DNA from 3 places in the Photobacterium sp. GB-72 genome. Region 3 is predicted to be linked to each of the others. Evidence: predicted binding sites of a transcription regulator. Region 3 holds the regulator's gene; each other region holds the start of a gene.
The links. The regulator CRP, encoded in region 3, controls carbon source genes, mostly activating them, when cyclic AMP is high. The targets are predictions, from matches to a motif close to TGTGANNNNNNTCACA.

Region 1 (4,135 bases), on a different contig from region 3:
TTTGCCTGTGATTGGCGGATTAAACACACAAGCCATCACCATTTCTTTGTCTTTATAAGCACGTAAATAATGCTCATCGTGTTTATCAAGAATGTATAGTGTACCTGGTTTAATTGGGTAAGTTTCGCCCCCAACAACTTCAATTTCACCTTCACCACTCATGCAGTAAACAGACTCTAAGTGATTTTGATAATGAATATGGGTTTCAGTGTTCTCAAAGATTGTCGTGATGTGAAAAGAAAACCCCATCTTGTCATCTTTAAGAAGCATACGAACACTTTCCCAAGTTTCAGAAGCTACACGGCGTTCACTGTCTCGACATTCATCTAATGTTCTAACAATCATTTTTCGTCCTTAAATTACGATGCTTTTCTAAAGTTTTTAGCAACAACGTGCTCAACCGCATTTTCAAAAATTGCTAAGCCTTGCTCAAGCTCTGCCGTTGTAATGGTGAGTGGACTAAAGAACTTCACGACTTCATCATTAGGACCCGCGGTTTCAATCACTAATCCATTTTCAAAACAGGCTTTGGTGATTTGGCTAGACAGATCGCCATCATTACACTCAATACCAATCATCATGCCTCGACCCTTTCTTTGCACAAACATATCAGGATGGTCGTGTAGGCATTTATCAATGACGTTAGCAATAATGTTTGAGCATGTTGCAACGTGCTTTTCTAGTTGGTCATCAGCCCAATAGGTTTCGAGTGCTTTCGTTGCTGTAATGAATGCGTGATTGTTGCCACGGAATGTGCCGTTATGCTCACCTGGGTTCCAAATATCGAGCTCTGGTTTGAATAGCACGATTGCCATTGGTAAGCCGTAACCACCAATTGATTTAGATAGGGTAACCATATCTGGTTTAATACCTGACGGCTCAAAGCTAAAGAAGGTACCAGTACGGCCACAGCCTGCTTGAATATCATCAACAATCAATAAAATATCATTTTGTTTACAGACTTTTTCTAATCGTTGTAACCACTGGTTAGACGCAACGTTTAAGCCGCCTTCGCCCTGTACTGTTTCAATCAAGACAGCGGCTGGCTTGTCCATACCTGCTGAATTATCCGCTAGCATAGTTTCAAACAATTTAAGGCCATCAATGTCCGCATAACCTTCAAATGGAATACGAGTAACATTGTTTAAACTTGTCCCTGCACCTTGACGGTGATGTTGATTGCCTGTTGCAGCTAGCGCTCCAGCTGTACAACCATGAAAACCATTGGTGAAAGCCACAATAGAGCTACGTTTTTTCACTTTACGCGCAAGTTTTAGTGCCGCTTCTACAGCGTTAGTACCCGTTGGGCCGGTAAATTGAGTAACGTAATTAAGTTGGCGAGGAGCTAAAATATTGCGTTCTAATGCTTCAAGGAAATTAGCCTTTGCTGTCGAGTGCATATCTAAACCATGAGTGATCCCATCTTGTTCGATATAGTCGAGCAAAGCCTGTTTTAAAGTAGGGTTATTATGGCCGTAGTTCAGTGATCCAGCACCAGCTAGAAAATCTAAGTAACGATCTCCTTGTTCGGTTTCAAGCCAACTCCCTTTTGCTTTAGTAAAAACGACGGGAAAACTGTTTGAGTAAGAACGAACTTTAGATTCCTGCTTCTTAAAAATATCCATGATATGGCCGTTATAATCCTTTCTGTTTAATTTGAATTAAAGGGATGCGATACAACAATTCCGTATCGTGCTTGCCTTTAAAATGTATATTCTTGTCTAAAAATGTACTGACTTCGCCATTGTTACCATTACGTGCATCAAGTTTATTAAATAACGCCCACGAAGCATTATTCTCTTCCGTAATGGTTGTTTCTATAGCGGTAATATTATTTAGAGAGTCTCGACTTAACAGGTTATCTAACATGGTAAAGGCGAGCCCTTTTCCTCGAAATTGAGGAGCAACGGCAACTTGCCATATAAATAAAGTATTTGGCTGATTAGGTTTTGGGTAACCAGAGATAAAACCTGCTATTTCACCACCATCATCTTTTGCTATAACACACGTATTACTAAAGTGAGTTGTTTGAAGAAAATTACAATAAGATGAATTGGTATCGAGAGGGGGACTGTTTGCGATCAACGTAAAAACGTCATCGCCATCATGAGCTGTTGGTGTTGAAAAAGTCCACTTTTGTATCTGGTCTTCACCTGTATCGGAAGTCATTACCGAAGGTGTTGATATGTCCATATTAAGAGTCTATTCCTTTGAGCTCTAAATAATTTAGTGGGTATTATTACCTATCAGGATGATAATTATCTGAATAAAAGTTGAATAATCGTAATTTATTTGAGCAAGATCTCGTTTATTAATGTACATAAATGAAAGTTAAGTGATTAGAGCTCTAAATTGTTTTGGTTGTTAAAGTATTCACGAAGAACCTTTTTAAAGACTTAAAAGCAACATTATGCATCTTGTTTTCTATTATTATGCTGTAACTAAGCTCGGCATGGTGTGACAGTTTGTGTCGTTATTTACTGATGGGGATATAAATAATAAATAGTGTTTATACTTATGATGTTGATATTTATATGTCGTTGTGAGTGCATTTATATATAGATATATACCTTCAGGTATTTATTGAGTGTTTACTATTCTATTTAACGTTTATCGTTCTCTTGAATATACGATCATTCTGAAATGTCATTTCCCTTAATTATGCTCTTTAATTACTGTCGTTTTCATTTAAAAAGCGCATAGTATTTTCATCATTTCTTGATGGATTAAGGAAACTTATAATGTTAACTATGATTAACTTAGATATTGATAATGCCGTGGCTTTTTCAATTGATGGCAAAGTGACTGAAGATGATATGAAACGTATTTTGTTTGATGCTCAGGCGAAGACAGAATTACACGGTAAAGTTGTTATCTTTGAGCAGATTGACAATTTTGATGGGATTGAATTTTCAGCATTGCTAGAAGAAGTGCGCTATTTGTTTCATGCGGGAATATCACATGTAGCAAAAGTGGCTGTTGTTGCAGAGAAAAAATGGATAGAAAAAATCGTAAAAGTGGAAGATAAGCTGTTTCGTAAAATAGACATTAAATTCTTCCTGCCAGAAGAAAAAGATCAGGCAATTACGTTTTTAAAACAGCAATAATACGATTGAAATTAACCATGCTTGAGAAGTGATAAAATGTTCAAGCATGGTTATTTATAATGGTATAGATACGGTATCGTTAGAGTATCTTAAGTTACATTCGCTTAAAGATAATGGAAGTGTTAATCCCGCCAAACGCAAAGTTGTTGCTCATAATATATTGGCAATCAAGGTTGCGACCTTCGCCACGAATGTAGTCTAAATCACCACATTCAGGATCAACGTTCTCAAGGTTAAGCGTTGGGCTGAACCAGCCGCCATGCATCATTTCTAAACTTAGCCACGCTTCAATCGCACCACAGGCCCCAAGGGTATGGCCTAAATAGCTTTTCAGAGAGCTAATTGGAGTGTTGTTGCCAAAGATACTCGCTGTGGCTTGGCTTTCTGCAATATCACCTTTTTCGGTTGCAGTACCATGTGCTGAAATGTAACTAATTTCACTTGGCGATAAATTTGCCTGTTGCAGTGCCATCTCCATACAAAGCTGCATGGTTTCTTTTTGTGGCTGTGTTACATGGGCGGCATCACAGTTACTCGCAAATCCTACCACTTCGGCATAGATCTTAGCGCCACGTGCAACGGCATGCTCGTATTCTTCTAACACTAATGTGCCAGCACCTTCACCAATTACCAAGCCATCACGATCCGTATCATAAGGTCGTGGTGTTGATTTTGGTTCATCGTTTTTAAGGCTCGTTGCAAACAGGGTATCAAATACCGCCGATTCTGTTGGGCAAAGCTCTTCTGCGCCACCTGCAACCATCACGGTTTGATAACCGTGTTTAATCGCTTCATAGGCGTAACCAATCGCTTGGCTTCCTGAAGTACATGCACTACTTGTGGGAATAACACGGCCACGTAATTCAAAAAATAAGCCGACATTGACAGCTGTTGTATGTGGCATCATTTGAACATAAGTTGTCGCGGTGATAGCACGGGTACTTTTCTCATTTAGCATTACACCAAATGCACTGATTGCAGGCGTACTACCGGTTGATGAGCCATAGGCAATACCCGTTTGACCGTTT
Region 2 (4,135 bases), on a different contig from region 3:
TAACGCAATATCACCGGGTTGGTTTTTAAATAAGCCCACTCGACCTAAAAAGCAGTTGTATAAATCATGAGAAATAACCCCAGCTGCGGCAAACGTATTCACAACGGCAATTGGTGTTTGTTTGAGTAGTTGGCGAATGGCATCAGTAACAAAAGGCTGGCTTGCATCCATACCCAGTAATAACACCGGATTTTTTGCAGCATTAATGCGATCAGCAGCCTGACGAATAGCTTGTGGGTGTGCACCACCGAACAAAATTGGATTAGGCTGTTGTACTGGTTGGTAAGGAATACGGTTAGTTAGAATATCTTGCGGTAGACTAACAAAGCTAGCACCTTGGGTAGGTTGCTCTGCAATACGAAAAGCTTTATGTACAACATCAGATACCGAGCCGCTATCCATCACTTCTGCTGAAAATTTGGTGATAGGAGTAAACAGTGAACGGGTATCCATGGATTGGTGAGTATTGTGAGAATACATCGAAAGCGGTACAGCACCTGCAAGTGCAACCACAGGATCACCTTCACTGTTCGCTGTTGCAACGCCTGTGACAAGGTTTGATGCGCCCGGGCCAGAGGTCGCTAAACAAATGCCTGCTTTACCCGTTAAACGCCCTGTTGCTGCTGCCATAAACGCTGCATTTTGTTCATGATGACAAATAATGATTTCAGGTCCGTTATCACAAACAGCATCGAAAACAGCATCCACCTTTGCACCTGGAATACCAAAAATGTGTGGAATGTTATGTGCATTTAAAGTTTCAACAACCAGTTCAGCACCAGAGACGGTTTTATCCGACATATAAGCCTCAAAATTATATTTATTAAGTTAATAGGCTCAGGACATTGTTCGTGAATTCGAATTTTATGTGATGAGTGGCACAATTCTATACATTCATCATACAAATCAAATAACTGAAAATGAAAGTTAAATTCTCAATTTACAGATAAATAAGGGGAGGGGGAATTTACGATGTAATAAAAATGCCAGCCTTCATATTAGAAAAGACCGGCATTTTAAGGGAGGAATGGCAATGACAACGATTAAATCATGATGCCTGCAATTAACGCTGATAGAAAACTAACGAGCGTTGAACCGTAAAGCAAACGTAAACCAAAACGTGCCACCATATTACCTTTTTCTTCGTTCACCCCTTTTACAGCACCAGCAATAATACCGATAGAGCTAAAGTTAGCGAATGACACAAGGAAGATAGAAACAATACCTACGGTGTGCGGTGTTAATTCACTTACTTGTTTTTGTAGTGACAGCATTGCTACAAATTCGTTAGCAACAAGCTTGGTTGCCATGATACTACCTGCTTGTAGGGCTTCATGAGCAGGGATACCCATGATCCATGCAAATGGATAGAAAGCGTAGCCAATAACATCTTGGAAGCTAATACCGAATGCAGCATCAAAGCCGGCATTAATCATTGAAATTAGCGCGATAAAACCAATCAGCATTGCCGCTACAATAACCGCGACTTTAAAACCAGTAAGAATATATTCTCCTAACATTTCAAAGAACGTCAGTTTCTCACCACTTTCAGCCGCCATCATCTCATCAATATTCATCTCTGCTTCGTGGTCATATGGGTTAATGATAGAGAGAATAATGAAGGTACTAAACATGTTTAGAAACAAGGCAGCCACGACGTATTTAGGATCGATTAGCTTCATGTAAGAACCGACAATAGACATCGATACGGTTGACATGGCTGTTGCCGCTAACGTGTACATGCGACGCTCAGACATTCTACCGAGAATATCTTTATAGGTGATGAAGTTTTCAGATTGACCGACCATTAAGGCACTAATAGCGTTAAAGGATTCAAGTTTACCCATGCCATTAACTTTTGATAATAAATATCCAAGGCCTTTTATGACATATGGCAAAACTTTGATGTGCTGAAGAATACCAATCAGTGCTGAAATGAATACGATTGGCATTAGAACACTTAAGAAGAAGTTAAAGCCATCATTGTTAGATAGGTTACCAAAGACGAAATTTGTCCCTTCTGCGGCAAAATTGAGTAATCCATTAAATCCATCAGCAAACTCTTTAACGATCCCTGTACCCATTGAGGAGTTAAGCAAGAAGTAGGCTAATCCCATTTCAATAAGCAGTAGCTGAATAATATATCTGTACTTGATGTTTTTACGGTTATTACTTGCAACAAGTGCTAGGGCTGCGATAACGATTAACCCTAAAACGAAATGTAGATAGACCATGTTTGGTTGCTCTCAGTGTGATTCTTATCAAGATATATACTTATGTTTAAATATTTCTTTCTCTCTAAAAGTGACTTAAGTCTCACTTTTGGGTCGCGTAATTTTCTGTCACTATTACGTGCTTAGATGAATTACGATTGCGGCAAACGATTGCAGTTCGAAAGAGCCCTGTCATTACTGGGTTGTCGTTATACGCTCATATAACTGTATCATCAACATGCCAAATGAGCATAACTGTGAACTGAATCTCACCTGTAATATGATTGAAAAATACTTTTTAGTGGTTTTGGAATATCGCAGTAGTCCAATCGGTAAAAACACGATGATTAAATAGGCAATTGTAGTCTCTGTGTATATCAAATGTTATTTTTTATTATGTTTAATAAATATGGAAAATAATATTTTAGATAAATAAATTTCAGAATTTTTTAAATATGATTCAATGCTGCACTTAATATTCATTTGTCTTACAAAATGAAATATTATATTCGTGATAATTTAGTGGAATAGAAACGATGAAAAAATCCTCTAAAAATCGTAAGCTATGGTACTTCCATCGACACGATCAGCGTAATGAAACAAGATTGAATAAAAGCTTAAAGGCTAAATAATGCATGTATGGCTAACTTACGTTGATCGTCTAAACGAAAGGCGACTCAACGTAAGTAAGTATACTTATTCAAGAATGGTAGGGACATTAAACCGGTAAGGTGGAACAAAAGGTCGGACACCTTTCTGGCGGTATTTTTTTAAACGCATTAATTGTTTATAGACAATGTAATAACGATTTATATTTGTAACGTAGACAACAGGTTGTTTGCCTATATATCTCCTGGTAATAATTTCAACATTATTAAACCATATATCAGGGTTATAGCCTTTTTCCTTTGCATAACGTCGCATTTTTCTAATATTGCCAGGTCCTGCATTATAAGAGGCGAGTGTCATATACATTCTATTATCATAGGTTAGACTGCTATCATCTAAGTAATTATTTTGGATATAGCGCATATACTTTATACCCGCATGAACATTATTACTTGCTATATAAATGTTAGGAATATTTATATATCGATCTCTTGCTGTACTTGGTAGTACTTGCATGATGCCAACGGCACCTTTATTGGAGACTTTATGCTGATTAAGCCCTGATTCTTGGAAACCCTGAGCCATCATCATTAAATAATCAAAATCATATTCCGTAGAATATTTAAAAAACAGATCAGAAAGTTTTTCCATTTTATCCATATTACTATGGTTCAATAGGTTTGTTATCCAGCCTTGATTATTTAAATACTTGTTATAAATAACATTTCCTAATAATGACCCTGATTTTATTTGTTCAATATACCTATTAACTAATTTCATTAATTTAGGGCTATCTTTTCTCATTGCCCAGGCTATTTCACCGTTTTTCCTTAAAACGAAAGCAGAATTCATGCGTAATTTTGGTAATATCTTGTTCCATATTTTCATCTTATGATCATCTAAAACGGTCATATTCATCAACCCGAGATTAACCATTTCCAACAACTCATAATCTTGCAGTGTTTCTTCTAAAAAATGGATCTTCATTGGCGCTAGGCGTTGGAGTAATAGACGATTATTGACTTCAAGTAGGCTTTGATAGTAGCTCGAACTTTTTCTTACCCAGATATCTTGATCGCTGAGTTGCTCTATTTTTGTAATTTCAGGTGAATCAATATTATTAATAATAACTTCTGAAATATTGGTAAGTACAGGCTCACTAAAGGCGACTTGCTTTTTGCGCTGTTCAGTAATGGTTAAATTAGCGACGGCAAGATCACCATATCCAGTAATTAAGAATTTGATGAGTTGATCTCGATGTACAGGGATCACTTGAATATTGAGTTTTGGATAAGTTTTATGAATATCTAACT
Region 3 (4,135 bases):
AGAGCAATTTTTCAAACAATATGGTGAAGATGGCACAGGCCGCTTTCGCCGTTATCTACACACATTTGACGAAGCCGTACCCTACAACCAAATGCCCGGAACGTTTACTCCGTGGCAACAGTTAGCAGAAAACACTGATTTACTCTTTTATGAAGGCTTACATGGTGGGGTTGTCGATGGCGAGATCCATGTCGCACAGCATGTTGATCTTCTTATTGGCATGGTACCCATTGTTAACTTGGAGTGGATCCAAAAAATTGTTCGTGACACGAGAGATCGAGGGCACTCTCGCGAAGCGGTGATGGAGTCAATCGTTCGCTCCATGGACGATTACTTAAATTATTTAACTCCGCAATTTTCACGCACACATATCAACTTTCAACGTGTACCAACCGTTGATACCTCAAACCCGGTGAGTGCCAAAGGGATCCCAAGCTTAGATGAAAGCTTTGTTGTGATCCGATTTCGCGGTTTAAATAATGTCGATTTTCCGTATTTACTTTCCATGATCCAAGGCTCATTTATGTCACGTCATAACACGCTTGTCGTCCCTGGTGGAAAAATGAGTTTTGCAATGGAATTGATCATGCGCCCCCTTATCGAGAAACTGATTAATACAGGGAAAATCAGTTAAGTTTGCACAAACGAAAATAAATAGAAAAAAGGTTGGCACAAACACCAACCTTTTTCATCTCAATCATTATTAAGCAGTGATGATTTCATACGAATGAGTCAACTTAACCTTTTCACCAATCATCAAGCATACAGAGCAATATTTCTCTAAAGAATCAGCAATGGTGTTAGCCACTAAGGTTTCATTTAAATCAAAACCTGAAACAATAAAATGCAAATTGGCTGCGGTAAATAAACGTGGCGCTTGCTCTCGACGCTCAGCTGAAATAAGAACCTCACAACCCACAATATTTTGCGCTTGGGATTGTAAACCACTGACAACATCTACTGAGCTACACCCTCCCGCCGCCATTAATACCAATTCCATTGGACTTGGAGCTTTATCCCCTCCATTACCATCCATGACTACACTATGACCGGAGCTAGATTGACCTAAAAAAGTCATATCTTCTACCCATTTTACTCGGGACTGCATCGCTTAATCCTTATTCAAACGCCCAATAATTGTCTCTAGTCTTATTGATTAAATAATGAATGTAAATCCTAATTCTCCGCCTTAATAACAACTTTTTTCCTCTCTAAAAATCGTCGTAATAATCATTACTTATCGCACCACTTAAAATTATCTCGCCGCATTGTGATCCTGTGCACAGTTATCCATATGAAATGAACGAATCTACTAGATCAATATCAAGAAAAAGGCGCAGAAAAAGGATACACTCTAACTTATTCAAGTTAGCTTGCAGCCCAGCGGCTGAATGGATACCCTATCAGTAGGCAGTTTTTTTTCTCGTGATAAAAGTTAGAAAAGAAACCAATGCTGTTGGGCAACAAATGCAGAGGAAGTTAGTAATATGGTTCCAGGTAAACCGCAAACAGATCCAACTTTAGAGTGGTTTCTTTCCCATTGTCATATTCACAAGTACCCATCGAAAAGTACGCTGATCCACGCAGGTGAGAAAGCAGAAACGTTGTACTACATTGTGAAGGGTTCTGTTGCTGTACTAATCAAGGATGAAGAAGGTAAGGAGATGATCCTTTCTTACCTAAACCAAGGTGACTTTATTGGTGAGCTTGGCTTATTCGAAGAAGATCAAGAGCGTACTGCTTGGGTTCGTGCGAAAAGTCCTTGTGAAGTAGCAGAAATTTCATTCAAAAAATTCCGTCAGTTAATTCAGGTTAACCCTGATATTCTGATGCGCTTATCTGCTCAAATGGCAAGTCGCCTACAAGTGACAAGCCAGAAAGTAGGTGATTTGGCATTCTTAGATGTTACAGGTCGTATCGCACAGACATTGCTAAATCTTGCAAAACAACCAGATGCAATGACGCACCCTGATGGCATGCAGATTAAGATCACTCGTCAAGAAATCGGTCAAATTGTTGGCTGTTCTCGTGAAACAGTGGGTCGTATTCTGAAAATGCTTGAAGAGCAGAACCTAATCTCTGCTCACGGTAAGACGATTGTTGTTTACGGTACGCGTTAATTTTTAACGTCTTTAACCGTACGAAAAAAGCCGCACACTGTTGCGGCTTTTTTATTTCTGATTGATTAATAATCCCCCCCATAAATACCTTTAAAAAGTGTGCCATTAATTAACTTGTATTGCTCAAATTAAATGCTAAATTCAAGCAATGAATGGACTTCATCTTTTTTTGGTTTTTATATGGATATTGAACGTTTTGCCCCGAATAGCTACACCACTGTACCTGGCGCTATCGCTCCTCAACCTACAACTATTGAGATGACAGGCTTTAGTGACCGTCGTTGTTATTTAGAACAGCAAACAGGTTTACGTCGCTGTCCTGTTGAAGACAGTGGTATTTGGGGATCTCCCCTAGATAATTAACAGATTTAAAAAAAGCAGCCAATTGGCTGCTTTTTATTGCATTGTTTACACTGTTCAAGAGTTATAAGTACTTTCAAAGATCTTATCTGCCGAAGCTTCTACAAATCCGGTATAAATCTCACCATCTGGCTGTAAATAACGTTTAGCAAACTCATAAAATCCGCCAGAGACCAACATCTCACCATCAGAAAACGTGACCATGACTTTATCAGCCATGGTTGCTGATTGCTCTAACATCACAGTAGGATCGCCTTTTACCGCACCTCCCGCCTGATTAATGTCAAAACCACTTGATTCGAGAAAATGGTTCACTTCAGAAATTTCATTAAATTGCTCAAGCTGATTAATATCAACAGTAAAATGATTAGCACCAAAACCATGCGCTGCCACCCACCCTGCATATTCACTTTCTGCATTTAAAAACTGATAACTATCACGGCTTAATTGCCATGGTTTACCTTGAGAAAGAAAAGCAGGATCAGCAAAATAAGCATCATCAACTTGATCGACAAGCTGACGTACTTCTGTTTGTAACTCTGTTGAACATAATCCTAATTGCAGTTCACTAATAAATACTTTAGGCGCAGCGGGATCGGGGTGTTCAAAGTGCTCTGCATATAACTTTTTCGCTTTGAAATGATATCGACCTTTGGGTTTATAACCTAACGCAATAAATGGAGCCGCTAATCTTGCTAAACCACATTTAGGTAGTGCAAAGGTACGCAACGCAATATGATCATTTCTAAGTGGCGCATCTTCGGTAAGTAATTGCCGAATATTCAGCGCTGAAGGGCATAATCGCTGAGTATAATCTTGCCATAACGCGGTAAATAATTGTTCCATGCTGCACAATCCTTACTGTAAGTAATACAGTGAACCTATTAGTCTCAGAGTGAAATACCCGGAGATAACTGCTCAGGTAAGCATGTTGCCTCACCTTCCATTGATGCCATTGGGTAAGCACAATAATCAGCAGCGTAGTAAGCACTTGGGCGTAAATTACCAGATGCTCCTGGGCCACCAAACGGTGCATCTCCACTCGCTCCCGTTAACTGGCGATTACGATTTACAATCCCCGCGCGAATATGATCAATAAAATATTGCCATTCACTATCATCGGTTGATACAAGCCCGGCTGATAAGCCATAACGGGTGTCGTTCGCAAGACACACGGCTTGAGCAAGATCTTGATAACGCACTACCTGCAATAATGGGCCAAAATATTCTTCATCGGGTAAATTTTCGATATTCGTAACATCAACGATCCCAGGTGTAACCACCGCTCCCTGTCCGCGCTTTGCCTCTACCAATACTTCGCCACCAAGCGATACTAATTGTCGTTGAGTTTGCACAATATTGTCTGCGGCTTGGCGGGAGATTTGAGGCCCCATAAACGGCGCAGGCTCGGCAAATGGTCCATCGACAACAATAGCTTTGGTTGCTTCCACTAAAGCTGCCAACAACGCATCCCCTTCGCTACCCAAGGGTAAGTATAGTCGGCGAGCACAAGTACACCGTTGTCCTGCGCTGATAAAAGCAGATTGTAAAATGGTATAAACGGTAGCATTGAGATCACCATAAGCATTGGAGATCACCATCGGGTTATTCCCCCCCATTTCTAATGCCAGCATCTTGCCCGGTTGACCTGCAAA

Region 1: ectA (diaminobutyrate acetyltransferase) is a predicted target of CRP. The motif match lies at 2,292-2,307, and genes of this name have one in related genera.
Region 2: C9J40_RS05305 (NupC/NupG family nucleoside CNT transporter) is a predicted target of CRP. The motif match lies at 2,304-2,319, and genes of this name have one in related genera.

What each region holds. Positions count from the first base shown of each region.
Region 1 covers NZ_PYNV01000005.1:219,156-223,290, reverse strand. The annotation lists gene C9J40_RS08735 (ectoine synthase) at 1-345, opposite strand, end outside; gene ectB (diaminobutyrate--2-oxoglutarate transaminase) at 360-1,625, opposite strand; gene ectA (diaminobutyrate acetyltransferase) at 1,636-2,193, opposite strand; gene C9J40_RS08720 (STAS/SEC14 domain-containing protein) at 2,742-3,107, shown strand; gene C9J40_RS08715 (beta-ketoacyl-ACP synthase) at 3,202-4,135, opposite strand, start outside.
Region 2 covers NZ_PYNV01000002.1:467,376-471,510, forward strand. The annotation lists gene alsS (acetolactate synthase AlsS) at 1-801, opposite strand, end outside; gene C9J40_RS05305 (NupC/NupG family nucleoside CNT transporter) at 1,044-2,234, opposite strand; gene C9J40_RS05310 (lytic transglycosylase F) at 2,910-4,135, opposite strand, start outside.
Region 3 covers NZ_PYNV01000010.1:143,982-148,116, reverse strand. The annotation lists gene C9J40_RS12900 (phosphoribulokinase) at 1-634, shown strand, start outside; gene C9J40_RS12895 (OsmC family protein) at 704-1,108, opposite strand; gene crp (cAMP-activated global transcriptional regulator CRP) at 1,488-2,120, shown strand; gene C9J40_RS12885 (hypothetical protein) at 2,301-2,483, shown strand; gene C9J40_RS12880 (DUF1338 domain-containing protein) at 2,538-3,326, opposite strand; gene astD (succinylglutamate-semialdehyde dehydrogenase) at 3,371-4,135, opposite strand, start outside.